Regions from separate parts of the Peribacillus sp. YIM B13472 genome, predicted to be linked through region 3. Evidence: riboswitches for the same ligand, from Rfam matches in the RefSeq annotation. Region 3 holds a riboswitch; each other region holds the start of a gene.

Region 1 (4,278 bases), on a different contig from region 3:
TGCATGCTTCCCTTTGAAGAGTGAGAGCCGAAAAGGCGCTTCCTTTTGATCCATCCGAAATAGGCTTGAATTTGGAAACAGCATCGTACAATGCCTGTTCCGTTGGAGAAAATTCAATGGTGATGGTTTCCACATGCCGTTTTGTCCATTCAATGCCAGTATCGGCCCGCCGGTTTCGAATCATGACAGTATTGACCAGTTCCTTTAGGTGTTCATCTTCAATGATGTTCCGGCCTTTCCCTTTATACTTTTCCGAAAAGAGTGAGGCATTTCCCAAGTGGCCCGGTTTCAATAACGAAACGAGGTGAAAAATCTCCTCGACTTTATTTTGAATCGGTGTGGCTGTCAGGAGTAGACAAAATTTCTTTTTCAGATTTTGGACGAATTCATAGTTCTTCGTCTTATTGTTTTTAAGTTTATGAGCTTCATCAATAATGATGAAGTCATATTCCTGAGTGAAAATGATATCTCGATGTGGAGCGCGTTTCGCTGTATCAATGGATGAAATGACAACATCACAGGAGTCCCAAACATAACTTTTTCTCTGAACGACTGCCGGAATATGAAACTTGGTATTCAATTCAAAAGCCCATTGTGTGACAAGGGAGGCTGGAACAAGGATCAATACCTTTTTTACTAGGCCTCTAATCATATACTCTTTTAGGATCAAGCCTGCTTCAATTGTTTTTCCGAGCCCCACCTCATCAGCTAAAATGGCCTTTCCATTCATCTTTTCCACCACTTGCTTGGCTGCTTCCAATTGATGGGGAAGCGGGGTTAACTGCGGAAGGTGCTTGGGCGCCTGTAAACCTTCAAAATCAGGGATGATAAGATTTTCCTCCATTTGAACCGCCAACTTATAAAGCTCCCAATTTCCCCATGGACCGTCATTTTCCATTTTTTGCAGAAACTCGTCATTCCATTCAGAATTGAAGGATATATTGATTTTCATAGAAATAACTCCCTCTTAAATCATAATTTCCTTAATAAAAGGTCAAAACCCGAACATTTCGTATGTGAAGTAAGAAAAATATTTCTCTTCAAAAGATATTGCAGAGATAAGTTTCTTAGGGTAGGATATAAGTATATTTAGAAAATTCCAATTTCCAAATGCTACAAAGAATCTTTGTACATCGATTTTGCAGTTCGCGTTTTCTTAGTATGGGCTATAGGCTCCTAATTTATCCAAGATTACTGAAGGGGATCACTCAAACGGTTTCTGAAGTTTTAGGAGAATTGGCAGAGAATGCTTCCATGATGCTCAAAGGTTTTACCGATGCTTGGGGCTATTTCGCTTCCTTTCATTGGTAGACCATTCATATGCGGGTGAAGATAAGGGGAGAGACTACGGATGTAGCGCCGAAGGAGCAAACTTAGCAGTGAATCTCTCAGGCAAAAGAACTCTTATTGGACGCAACTCTGGAGAGCGCCGCCCGTTTTGGGACGGCCACCAAAGGGGAAAACCTATTACATAGGTAAACTTTCAGGTTTCAGGACAGAGAAAAAGCTCAAACGGGCTTTCTCTGTCCTTTTTTGTGCTTTTTTCACATCATGAATCAGGATATACCTGATGCGTAATGACAAAAGCTTTTGATAATGAAGCCAATTAATTTTAAAAAAATCTGAAGGGGGTCATTTTTTGACCAATTTAAAAAGAACACCACTATTTGAGGTTTATCGTGAATACGGAGGTAAAACGATTGATTTTGGCGGCTGGGAACTTCCTGTCCAATTTTCGGGTATAAAGGACGAACATGAAGCCGTACGTACAAAAGCGGGGTTATTTGATGTTTCCCATATGGGGGAAGTCGATGTTAAGGGTCCTGGGAGCCTTTCCTTTTTACAGAAGATGCTGACTAATGATATATCAAAGCTGCAACAGGGCGGTGCCCAATATACCGCCATGTGTTATGAAAACGGAGGCACAGTTGATGATCTTATCGTGTATAAAAGGGCTGAGGACGACTATCTGCTCGTGGTCAATGCAGCGAATACAGAAAAAGATTTCAATTGGCTGCAAGCTAATTTAACGGAAGATGTCCAAATTACGAATGTATCGAGTGACTATACACAGCTGGCACTTCAAGGACCATCTGCAGAAAAGATATTACAAAAACTATCGGAAAATACTGACTTAAGTGAAATTGGATTTTTCAAGTTCAAGGAAAATGTCCTGATCAACGGTATCTCCACGTTGGTATCCCGTACTGGATACACTGGTGAAGATGGTTTTGAGATATATAGCGACAGTGAAAATGGTCCTGCCCTTTGGAAGGCGATTATGGAAGCCGGAAAGGAAGAGGGGGTTCAGCCGATTGGTTTAGGTGCTCGTGATACCCTGCGTTTTGAAGCGAAACTGCCGCTGTATGGGCAGGAGCTTTCAGCGGACATCACCCCGATGGAAGCCGGTATTGGTTTTGCAGTAAAAGTGGATAAGGAAGTGGATTTTTTCGGGAAAGCCGTTCTTGCTGAGCAAAAGGAGAAAGGAGCTCCCCGCAAGCTTGTGGGAATTGAAATGATTGACCGTGGCATTCCACGTCATGGGTATAAGGTCTACAGCGGTGATAAAGTCATTGGCGAGGTCACGACCGGTACCCAATCACCAACGTTGAAGAAAAACGTGGGATTGGTACTTATCGATAAGGAATTTTCGGTGCTGGATGCGGAAGTCGAAGTGGAAATCCGTTCCAAACGTTTGAAAGCCGTTATCATACAAACACCTTTTTATAAAAAACCACGTAAATAGAGAGGAATGGTCATTAGATGAAACATCGTTATTTACCCATGACAGAGCAAGATAAACAAGAAATGCTGCAAGCGATAGGGGTATCTACTGTTCAAGAACTTTTCAATGATATCCCTGAAAGCGTTCGTTTTCAAGGAGAATACGATATCAAGCCTGCTAAATCGGAACCTGCATTAATGAAAGAATTATCAAGGCTTGCTGCCAAGAATGCGGACCTTAAAAGCTATGCTTCCTTCCTTGGTGCGGGTGTCTATGACCATTACGCACCGGTCATCGTCGATCATGTTTTATCCCGTTCTGAGTTTTATACGGCTTATACACCCTATCAGCCTGAAATTTCACAGGGTGAGCTTCAGGCGATCTTTGAATATCAAACGATGATATGTGAATTGACGGGCATGGATGTAGCTAACTCCTCCATGTATGACGGCGGGACGGCGCTAGCTGAAGCAGCCATGCTTGCTTCAGGCCAGACACGACGCAAGAAGATTCTCATTTCAGGAACCGTTCATCCTGAATCAAGAGAAGTTGTGAAGACATATGCGAAAGGGCAACGCGTGGAAGTGGTCGAAATTCCTTATAAAGACGGTGTGACGGACTTAGCTGCTTTAAGTGAATTGGCGAATGATGACATTGCAGGAGTGATCGTGCAATATCCGAACTTTTTTGGCCGCATCGAGCCATTGAAAGAAATGGAGGAAATCATTCATGGAGTCAAGTCCATGTTTATCGTTTCCAGTAACCCGCTTGCATTGGGAGCTTTGACATCCCCTGGTGCACTCGGTGCAGATATCGTAACGGGGGATGCCCAGCCATTCGGCATTCCAGCGGCATTCGGGGGACCTCATTGTGGATATTTTGCCGTTACTAATAAACTTGTTCGGAAAGTTCCGGGCCGACTCGTCGGTCAAACGGTGGATGAAAATGGAAAAAGGGGATTTGTACTGACGCTTCAAGCTCGTGAACAGCACATCCGCCGTGACAAAGCCACATCCAACATTTGTTCCAATCAAGCTTTGAATGCCTTGGCAGCTTCTGTTGCAATGACCGCGCTTGGGAAAAAGGGTGTCAAAGAAATGGCCGTGCAAAATATTCAAAAAGCGCATTATGCGAAAAAAGCAATCATGGCAAAAGGGGCGGAAGTGATATTTGACGGTCCTTCGTTTAATGAATTTGTCATTAAACTGCCTGCTTCGTTTTCAGAAATCAATAAAAACCTTTTTGAAAAAGGGATGATCGGCGGCTTCGATTTAGGAACGGTTTATCCTGAGCTGAAAGACCATATGCTGGTCGCGGTAACTGAACTTAGAACAAAAGAAGAAATTGATGCACTTGCGCAGGAATTGGGGGATCAACATGAATAATCAAGATCAATCACTCATTTTTGAAATCAGTACTTCCGGTCGAATCGGATACAGTCTGCCAGAAATGGATGTTGAAACTATTCCGCTCGAAGAAATTCTTCCTGCCGGCTACATCCGTGAAGAAGAGGCAGAGCTTCCTGAGGTGTCCGAACTGGATATCATGCGTCA
Region 2 (4,278 bases), on a different contig from region 3:
GAATTCAACTACTTTACTCGTGAATTCAATGGTTTTACTCGTGAATTCCACGCATTTACTCGTGAATTCCCAGCTTTACTCGTGAGTTCCACAATTGATCAAAAAAACAAAAAGCCCTTCTCGAATTAAGAGAAGGGCTTTTTTTGTTACCTTATCAGGAAATCTCATCATCGGATCTAACATCCAATGGTGTTCGTTTATCCATTTTCAGCATGTAATAACTTGCTACGACCAAGGCTAGGAAAACGATCCCGACAACTAAGGAAATCCGGGTACTAGGATTGATCCACATACCGACCAGCACCATCAGTAAGAAGGCAATTGTCGCATAGTTACTGTAAGGGGCCAACGGCATCTTGAACGGATGTTTCTCCATTTCAGCGGCATTTACTTTTCTGAATTTAAGCTCACTGATAAGTAAGACAAACCATGGAATCATCCCGGGTAATACACTCGCACTGTACACATAAAGGAATAATTGCGGCGGTGCAAGGTAATTCAGGATAACCCCGATGCCCAATCCTAATAGTACAGCGATCGTGCAGTATGCCGGCACTCCATTTTTAGATACTTTAGCAAAGACTTTTGGAGCTTGGCCATTCAATGCAAGTGTGTACAGCATACGCCCTGCACTGAAAATCCCACTGTTGCATCCAGACATTGCCGCAGTGATTACAACAAAATTGATGATTCCTGCTGCTGCTGTGATACCTATTTTAGCAAAGGTTGAAACGAATGGGCTTCCTAAGTCATCCAGTTGATCCCAAGGGAAGACTGTCACGATGACAAATATGGCACCAATATAGAAAATTAATATACGCCATATGATTGATTGGATCGCTTTTGTTACGGTCTTCGTTGGATCTTTCGCTTCTCCGGCTGTGATGCCGATAAGCTCAACGCCTTGATAGGATGCCACGACCAGGGAAAGCGCAAAGAAGAATCCTGTCCAGCCTCCCGTAAAGAAGCCGCCATTTTCCCATAGATTCGATAATCCAATTGCATCCCCGCCATTTCCTATTCCAAAGAAGATAAGGCCAAGGCCGGCAATGATCATCAATATAATCGTTATGACTTTTATAAGCGCAAACCAAAATTCAAATTCCCCGAAGGATTTAACGGAAATGAGGTTTGCCGCCCCCAAGATGATCATGGCGACCACACCTGGTATCCAAGCAGGTAACTCGGGGAACCAATATTGCATATACAACCCAACCGCGATGATTTCGGACATTCCGACGATTACCCATTGAAACCAATTGCTCCAAGCAGTCATATAACCTGCCAAGGGATGTATATAGCTGCTTGCAAAGGTTGCAAAAGAACCTGTAGTCGGTTCTAAATATAGCATCTCACCCATGGAACGCATGATGAAAAATATAAAAATACCTGCGATTGCATAAGCAAGCATAACAGAGGGCCCGGTCCATTTGATCGTGCTCGCAGAACCCATGAATAACCCGACCCCGATGGTTCCGCCCAAAGCTATCATTTGAATATGTCTTGATTCCAGCCCTCTCTTTAATTCCTTGTTCGACATGATTAACTCCCCCTGATGCAATATCGGTAATGCTTTTCCATCCTTAACACGAACGACTCTCTATTAATTATTGCGGTTAGAAATGCTTTATCGAAAAAAATATCAATAACACTTCAATTATGTTTTCTTATCTTATAATAGTAAATATTCTGTAAAAATACAATTGTATTTTTGAAATAAACAGTTACCAAATATATCTTGGCAATTTCCCTTATCTAAAAATATCATTTCAAAAAAATGATGTTCAATATTTCATAATAGTGATCATCCAAAAAACAATTTTTTCAAGTACCTTAAAAAATATTAAGACCACTATAAAACTGCAGCTATTGCCGTTTTCACTTCAAAAAAACTTGTTGACCTTCCGAAAAATAGATGATAGAATTCCAATATTATTTTATAAGCATAATGAATGATGTAACAGTGGAAGATTGACACTGACAGACATTTCTTCACAACCGCATACAAGCAAGCGATGAATGCTATGGATGACACTATAGCAGGAGCAGCTTCTGGAGAGACTGTACAAGATGCAGCGCCGAAGGATTCACAATCTCAGGCAAAAGGACAGAAGAGTAACGAATGATAGAATTGTTATTCTGAACCCTTTAAGAGATTGGTATTATCCAATCTCTTTTTTTTATTGTCCATTTTGTGATTGGACTTAAAACTACACTCTTGAAAACCAATGGAATAGGCAAGCAGGGCAAGAAATCACGTCCCTCTCTCCAAGACCATGCAGGTTGAAATCATTCACTAACAAGACTATAAAAAACGGGGGCGTAAGAATTGGCTAAACAGGAATTAAAAAGAGATTTAAAAAATCGACATGTACAACTTATTGCAATAGGAGGAACCATTGGCACCGGTTTATTTTTAGGATCCGGAAAAGCCATACAATTAGCTGGACCTTCCATTATATTCTCCTATCTGATAATAGGGATTGCCTTGTTTTTTGTGATGAGGGCGCTGGGCGAATTGCTATTATCCAATGCAGGGTATACATCATTTACTGAATTTGCAACCGAATATGTCGGTCCATGGGCCGGCTTCGTAACAGGGTGGACATATTGGTTCTGTTGGATCATGACCGCAATGGCCGATATCATAGCTGTCGGCGTCTATATGCAATATTGGTTCGATATCCCTCAATGGATTCCGGCTCTAATATGCCTAGTCATTCTGTTAGGATTGAACCTTTTGACCGTTAAGTTATTTGGTGAATTGGAATTCTGGTTTGCCATCATTAAAGTAATCACGATCATTGCCTTAATCATCGTAGGAATCATTCTTTTGATCATCGGCTTCAATACCAATAGCGGAACGGTTTCCGTAACGAACCTATGGAATCATGGGGGCATGTTCCCTAATGGCATTTCTGGATTCCTATTATCTTTACAGCTGGTCGTCTTCTCATTTGTCGGTGTCGAATTGGTCGGGGTTTCCGCAGCAGAAACGGCAAACCCGAGAAAGAACATTCCATCTGCCATCAATAAAATCCCTGTCCGGATTTTACTTTTCTATATTGGTGCACTATTCGTCATTCTCTGCGTCAACCCATGGACACAACTGGATGCCACGAGCAGCCCATTTGTAGAGGTCTTTGCGTTAATCGGCATTCCTGTCGCTGCAGGGATCATCAACTTCGTCGTTTTGACATCCGCTGCTTCTGCATGCAACAGCGGTTTATTTTCAACGAGCCGAATACTTTATACGTTAAGCAGGAATGGCGAAGCCCCTGCTAAACTGGAAAAATTAAATAAACAGGCTGTTCCGAGCAATGCCTTATTAACATCCACAATCGTTGTATCAATAGGGGCATTATTAAGCAAGCTGATACCTGAACAGGCATTTACCGTCGTGACGACCATCAGTGCCATCTGTTTCATTTGGGTATGGAGCATTATCTTGATCTCCCATATCAAATATTCAAAAACAAGGCCTGATCTAAGAGCCGAATCGACTTTCAAGGCTCCTTTTACACCCTTTGTCAATTACGCCATATTAGGATTATTCCTGTTCATCCTTATTGTTATGCTATTCGCTGAAGCAACACGACTATCACTGCTCTTGACCCCAATCTGGTTCATACTTTTGGTAATACTATATAATACTCGAAAAAAATATAGCTAAAGGAAATAAAGCCTTGAACTCACTATGAATTCAAGGCTTTATCTGTTTTATGAACATATCAGGGTCCGGCTGTCTGCGCACAGTTGCTCAAATATATCAGGCAACTGCATTAAATTTTATATCAAAATAGTGTAAGCTATTATATATCATTGGACCTTTTTTAAAAGAAGGTAAATCGGACATGCACGAATTTTCCTTCCCGGTTTGGTTCACCCAGCCATCAGTGGCATTGAAGAATAAACCCCATTGATGGACGTTTCACTTATTTAAAACGGAGGGGTTTGTTTAATGAAGATTATATATATCCTTACTCTAGTTCCTTTTATAGGCATACTAGGATTTCTACCTTTTGTTAATAAAATAGAACCATACGTATTAGGGATGCCTTTCAATATGTTCTGGATGGCTATGTGGGTTGTCCTTACCTCTGCCATATTGGGCATCATGTATAAGCTGGATCCCAGGAATCGGGAAGGTGACCAGAAATGAATATTGCTCTCTTAATCATTTTAGCATTTTTACTTCTATCGATATTTTTAGGGATACGCTCTTCAAAAGGAAAAGATATGGACTTGGAACAATGGACGGTGGGCGGACGTGGTTTT
Region 3 (4,278 bases):
TTACTCAATTCTGAATTTTAACACGGTACTAGACACTAAAGCTTCTTTCCCGCTACAAGCCTACTTTTCTATGAAAACTGTTAAAAACAGTATGCTTTACAACCTTTTTTGCACGCAAAAAAGGACAGAAAAGGGTCGTAGCGTTCTCTACCCTTCTCTGTCCTTTTACCTGAGAGTTTAGCTCCATTTTTTAATAGAGCCTTTCCCCTTTGGTGGCGTATATGTTTATACGCGCTCTCCAGAGGTGCGTCCATTTGTGGTTCCATCTACCTGAGAGATTTGTTCCAAGGGTCTTTTTGGAACTTGCTCCTTCGGTGGCTTGTCGCTTGCACTCTCCCACAACTGTCATCCGCTTATTCAATTTGGTACATTTAGAATAGTTGTTGATAATAATTATGTCAAGCATTTTTGAAAGCGCTAACAAAACTATTCTAAAATATTTTTTCAAATTATAATATGATCATCCAGATATCTTAAAGCTTTTTATAACGGAGATTTTTTTCTCACCGAGTTGGAAAATATGGAGCGTCAGCTATCTGGACAAACACCGTTAATAGAATCAAAAGGGTTTCTTGCCTTTTAATTCCCCGCTACCTCTCTCTGATTCGCCTGTTCTACCTTCGTTTTGCGCACCTTATAAATCGCAATCAGCATAATAAACCAAACAGGAGTTACGAATAAGGCAACACGAGTATCGTTCGCAAGTGCAAGAACAACAAGGACGAATGTTAGGAAAGCAAGGATCAAGTAATTGGAAAATGGATAAAGTGGTAATTTAAATTTGTTCTTTTTCACTAGATCTGGTCTTGTTTTACGATATTTCAAATGGCTGATGACTGTAATTCCCCAAATATAGATGAAACATACTGTAGAAATACTTGTAATTAAGGTAAATACTCCTTCAGCCATTAAATAGTTCAAAACAACGGAAATTAAAATGACAACAGTTGAAAAGAGCAATGCATTGGAAGGCACTTTACGGTCATTAAGTTTTGCAAACGGTACAGGTGCATTTTTATCTTTGGCAAGTGAGTATACCATCCGGCTTGTACTGAAGATTGCGCTGTTACATGCAGAAGCAGCCGATGTAAGGACGACAAAATTGACGATACCAGCAGCTCCAGCGATACCTACAGCCACAAATACTTGGACAAATGGGCTTTCCGTTGGGATGATTGCGTTCCACGGATAAACACTCATTATGACAATAAGTGCGCCAATGTAGAAAATTATAATCCGAATAGGAATATTATTGATCGCTTTGGGGATAACTTTTTCAGGATCTTCAGTTTCACCTGCTGTTAGTCCTACAAGTTCAATGCCAACAAACGCAAACACTACCATCTGGAATGAGAGGACAAAACCATTTATTCCATTTGGGAACATACCTTCATGACTCCATAGATTCGTGAAACTTGCTGCGCCTGAATCAGTGGAAAAGCCTTTAATAATCATGAAAATACCAATAACAATTAGTGCTAGAATAGCTATGACTTTAATTAATGCGAACCAGAATTCCATTTCGCCAAAAAGTTTTACGGTTGCAAGGTTCATAAATAGCAGAATGACAAGAGCAATTAACCCTGGCATCCACTGTGGTACAGAGGGAAACCAATATTGAGTATAAAGACCAACTGCCGTTAAGTCGGCCATTGCGATTGAAATCCAGCAAAACCAGTAGGTCCAGCCGGTTACAAATGCAGCCATATTACCTAAATAGTCTCTTACAAAGTCGACAAAGGAATGATAGTGCAAATTAGATAAGAGTAGTTCTCCAAGTGCGCGCATGATTAAAAAGCAAATGACGCCTGTAATCATGTAAGCAATTAAAATTGATGGCCCGGCTAAATGAATAGATTTTCCTGCTCCAAGAAATAATCCCGTTCCGATTGCCCCACCAATAGCGATGAGTTGTACGTGCCTGTTTTTTAGCCCTCTATCCAACTTTTGTTCCTGCATACGAATTCCCACTTTCTACTTTTATAGGATACTTGGATTTTTTTCCAATAAAGGGTCAGTCCTTCAATGAGTGTGAATTATTAACGTACTGGGGAACTGCCCTACAGATGTAAGCGCTTTCTTGGTTAGGTACTAGATATAGTTTTTTTGAAACAGATCTACCAACCTTTTTGAAAATATGGCGTTAATTGTACAAATCCAAAGATAGACTCATATATCTACAGGTCTTATTGCACCTCCTCTCTTTTTATCTTTCCTAGTACAAAAAGGACAGAGGAAAGATAGGGATTTTCCTACCTTCCTCTGTCCTTTTACCTGAGAGTTTAACTCCTTCGGTGGCCTATGGCTCTCTTCAGAGACGCGTCCAATTGTAGTCCTTTTACCTGAGAGATTAGTCCCCTGCTTTTTAGGGTTTGCTCCTTCGGTGCTAAACAATGTTTAGTCTCTCCCACAATTATCATCCGCTGATATAAAGTTGTTTTAATAGTTGTATATTATCGGGTTTTAATGGATATTTCAATGATTATCTGAAAAAACTTTATTTTCTGAAATTTTAACATAGACAATTTTGAACTTTATGAACAGGTATAATTTAGATGTTATTAGTTGCTTTTCTATGTCGCAAGGAATCCAAACAAGCTTATGTATAAGCGAAACATTTTTACATTTTTCCGATTGACAATACGGCTAAATTTTAAAGATGGGAAAGGACATAATGTCTATAGTTTTAACATAATTGATGTATGGAAAAAGAGAAAATTCGAGACTCGCGAGAATGCTTGCAGCAGTATAGATTGCTTTGGAGCTTCCTCCCTAAGTTCAGCAGTAGATTCAGAAGCTTCCTTTTCTTTAGCAACTTCCTCTTTGTCCCCACCACCTGCTATATTAGCAATGATGATAATTGCTAGAACCCATACCCACGACTTCTTTGGCCTCTTTAGCTTGCTTTTCTTTTCCTTATCCATTTTACCTCATACCCCCTTTACAGTTTCTCAGTCGGACTGTTGTAAACAGAAATAGAATAACATAATTTAGAACAACAAGGTTTAAATTTATCATTACGTATTCATTTTGACTTTCTTTGTTAAATCATAATGTATTCGTACCAAATATAAAAAAGGAGGATTTACGAACCCTTTTATTGTGGAATTTCGGATGAGAGGAAGTTGATGAATATTCCTACGTAGTAAGGTTTACAGTTTTGTCCACATTAAAAAGAAAAGACAAAAACCACATCTTGTTGTCTTTTCAAACTAGGACTTTAATTTAGTTAGCAGCACCTTTTAAAACTGGTTTATAAAGTATGATCAAATCAATACATTACTTTGTTAAAATAACATATTTAGATTGATCAAAACACGCCCTTATTAGAAATTCAATCGAATCATTATTTTATAAAAAGGGTTGATTTATTTGTATTTCCTATTTAATGATAGGTGAAAATTCGTTGTTATCGTTGCATTTTCCATAGGAATAGGCTGGTTAAATTTTTTATTTATAGAAACAGTCTCCCTTACCTCGCACCGTGCATGAAAGTTTCCCTCCACACGGAGCTTTGTCTATCAGCTACAACCAACCTTTATTAGCCTTTCTCGGTAATCGTAATGCTTTTTATGAATAGAATTATCTAATACAGCAAAGCATGTGGTCATCTGTACCGCACCTTAAAAATGATTCTACCCCTAATCTAACCCATAATAACCATAAACAACATATCCTACTGCCTTTGCTGCCACGAGAAGGGCATCTTCATCGATATCAAATTTAGGGTTATGATTAAAATAAGGTTTTTCTACTCCTCTAGGTGTACAAGCAATGTAAAAGAAGCAGGAAGGAATTTTTTCAGCATAGTAAGCAAAGTCTTCAGAAGGCGGCATTGCTGGAAATTCCTTCACTTCTTTAATATCTTTATCATTTGCATTCTTCAGAATCTCAGCAACCTTTCCTGTTAATTCAGGATCATTGTATAGAGGGGGATAGTCATTCGTGTAGGTTAGATCACATGTTACGCCAAATTCTTCTTCAAGTCCTTTTACAAGACGTTTCACTTCTTTTTCAATCGTTGCTTTTGTTTCAACTGTCATATAACGGATATCGCCTTCAAGCTCTACGCTGTCTTTAATGACATTGAATGTTCCTTTTCCGTCAAAAGAACCAATCGTAATCACACCAATATCAAATGGACTTAATCGACGGCTAATAATCGTTTGTGCGGCTGTAACAAAATGGGCACCAGCCACAATGGCATCATTCGCTAGATGTGGTGAGGAACCATGTCCACCTCTACCTTGTATTTTTAATTTCATATAAGCTCTGCCG

The links. A riboswitch is a leader RNA that binds a small molecule or an ion and turns the genes downstream of it on or off. The one in region 3 is predicted to bind glycine.
Region 1: linked by a shared signal. The riboswitch ahead of gcvT (glycine cleavage system aminomethyltransferase GcvT) and the one ahead of ACFX4I_RS16705 (amino acid permease) in region 3 are both predicted to bind glycine.
Region 2: linked by a shared signal. The riboswitch ahead of ACFX4I_RS09590 (amino acid permease) and the one ahead of ACFX4I_RS16705 (amino acid permease) in region 3 are both predicted to bind glycine.

Annotation. Positions count from the first base shown of each region.
Region 1 covers NZ_JBHZPG010000006.1:93,065-97,342, reverse strand. Annotated here, with positions in the region: gene ACFX4I_RS06920 (DEAD/DEAH box helicase) at 1-952, opposite strand, end outside; glycine riboswitch at 1,327-1,414, shown strand; glycine riboswitch at 1,418-1,501, shown strand; gene gcvT (glycine cleavage system aminomethyltransferase GcvT) at 1,640-2,746, shown strand; gene gcvPA (aminomethyl-transferring glycine dehydrogenase subunit GcvPA) at 2,764-4,110, shown strand; gene gcvPB (aminomethyl-transferring glycine dehydrogenase subunit GcvPB) at 4,103-4,278, shown strand, end outside.
Region 2 covers NZ_JBHZPG010000009.1:58,463-62,740, forward strand. Annotated here, with positions in the region: gene ACFX4I_RS09580 (hypothetical protein) at 1-129, shown strand, start outside; gene ACFX4I_RS09585 (amino acid permease) at 155-1,540, opposite strand; glycine riboswitch at 2,043-2,121, shown strand; gene ACFX4I_RS09590 (amino acid permease) at 2,330-3,673, shown strand; gene ACFX4I_RS09595 (DUF3311 domain-containing protein) at 3,962-4,162, shown strand; gene ACFX4I_RS09600 (sodium:solute symporter family protein) at 4,159-4,278, shown strand, end outside.
Region 3 covers NZ_JBHZPG010000022.1:11,058-15,335, forward strand. Annotated here, with positions in the region: glycine riboswitch at 148-252, opposite strand; gene ACFX4I_RS16705 (amino acid permease) at 580-1,959, opposite strand; glycine riboswitch at 2,261-2,317, opposite strand; glycine riboswitch at 2,321-2,420, opposite strand; gene ACFX4I_RS16710 (hypothetical protein) at 2,679-2,924, opposite strand; gene ACFX4I_RS16715 (amidohydrolase) at 3,642-4,278, opposite strand, start outside.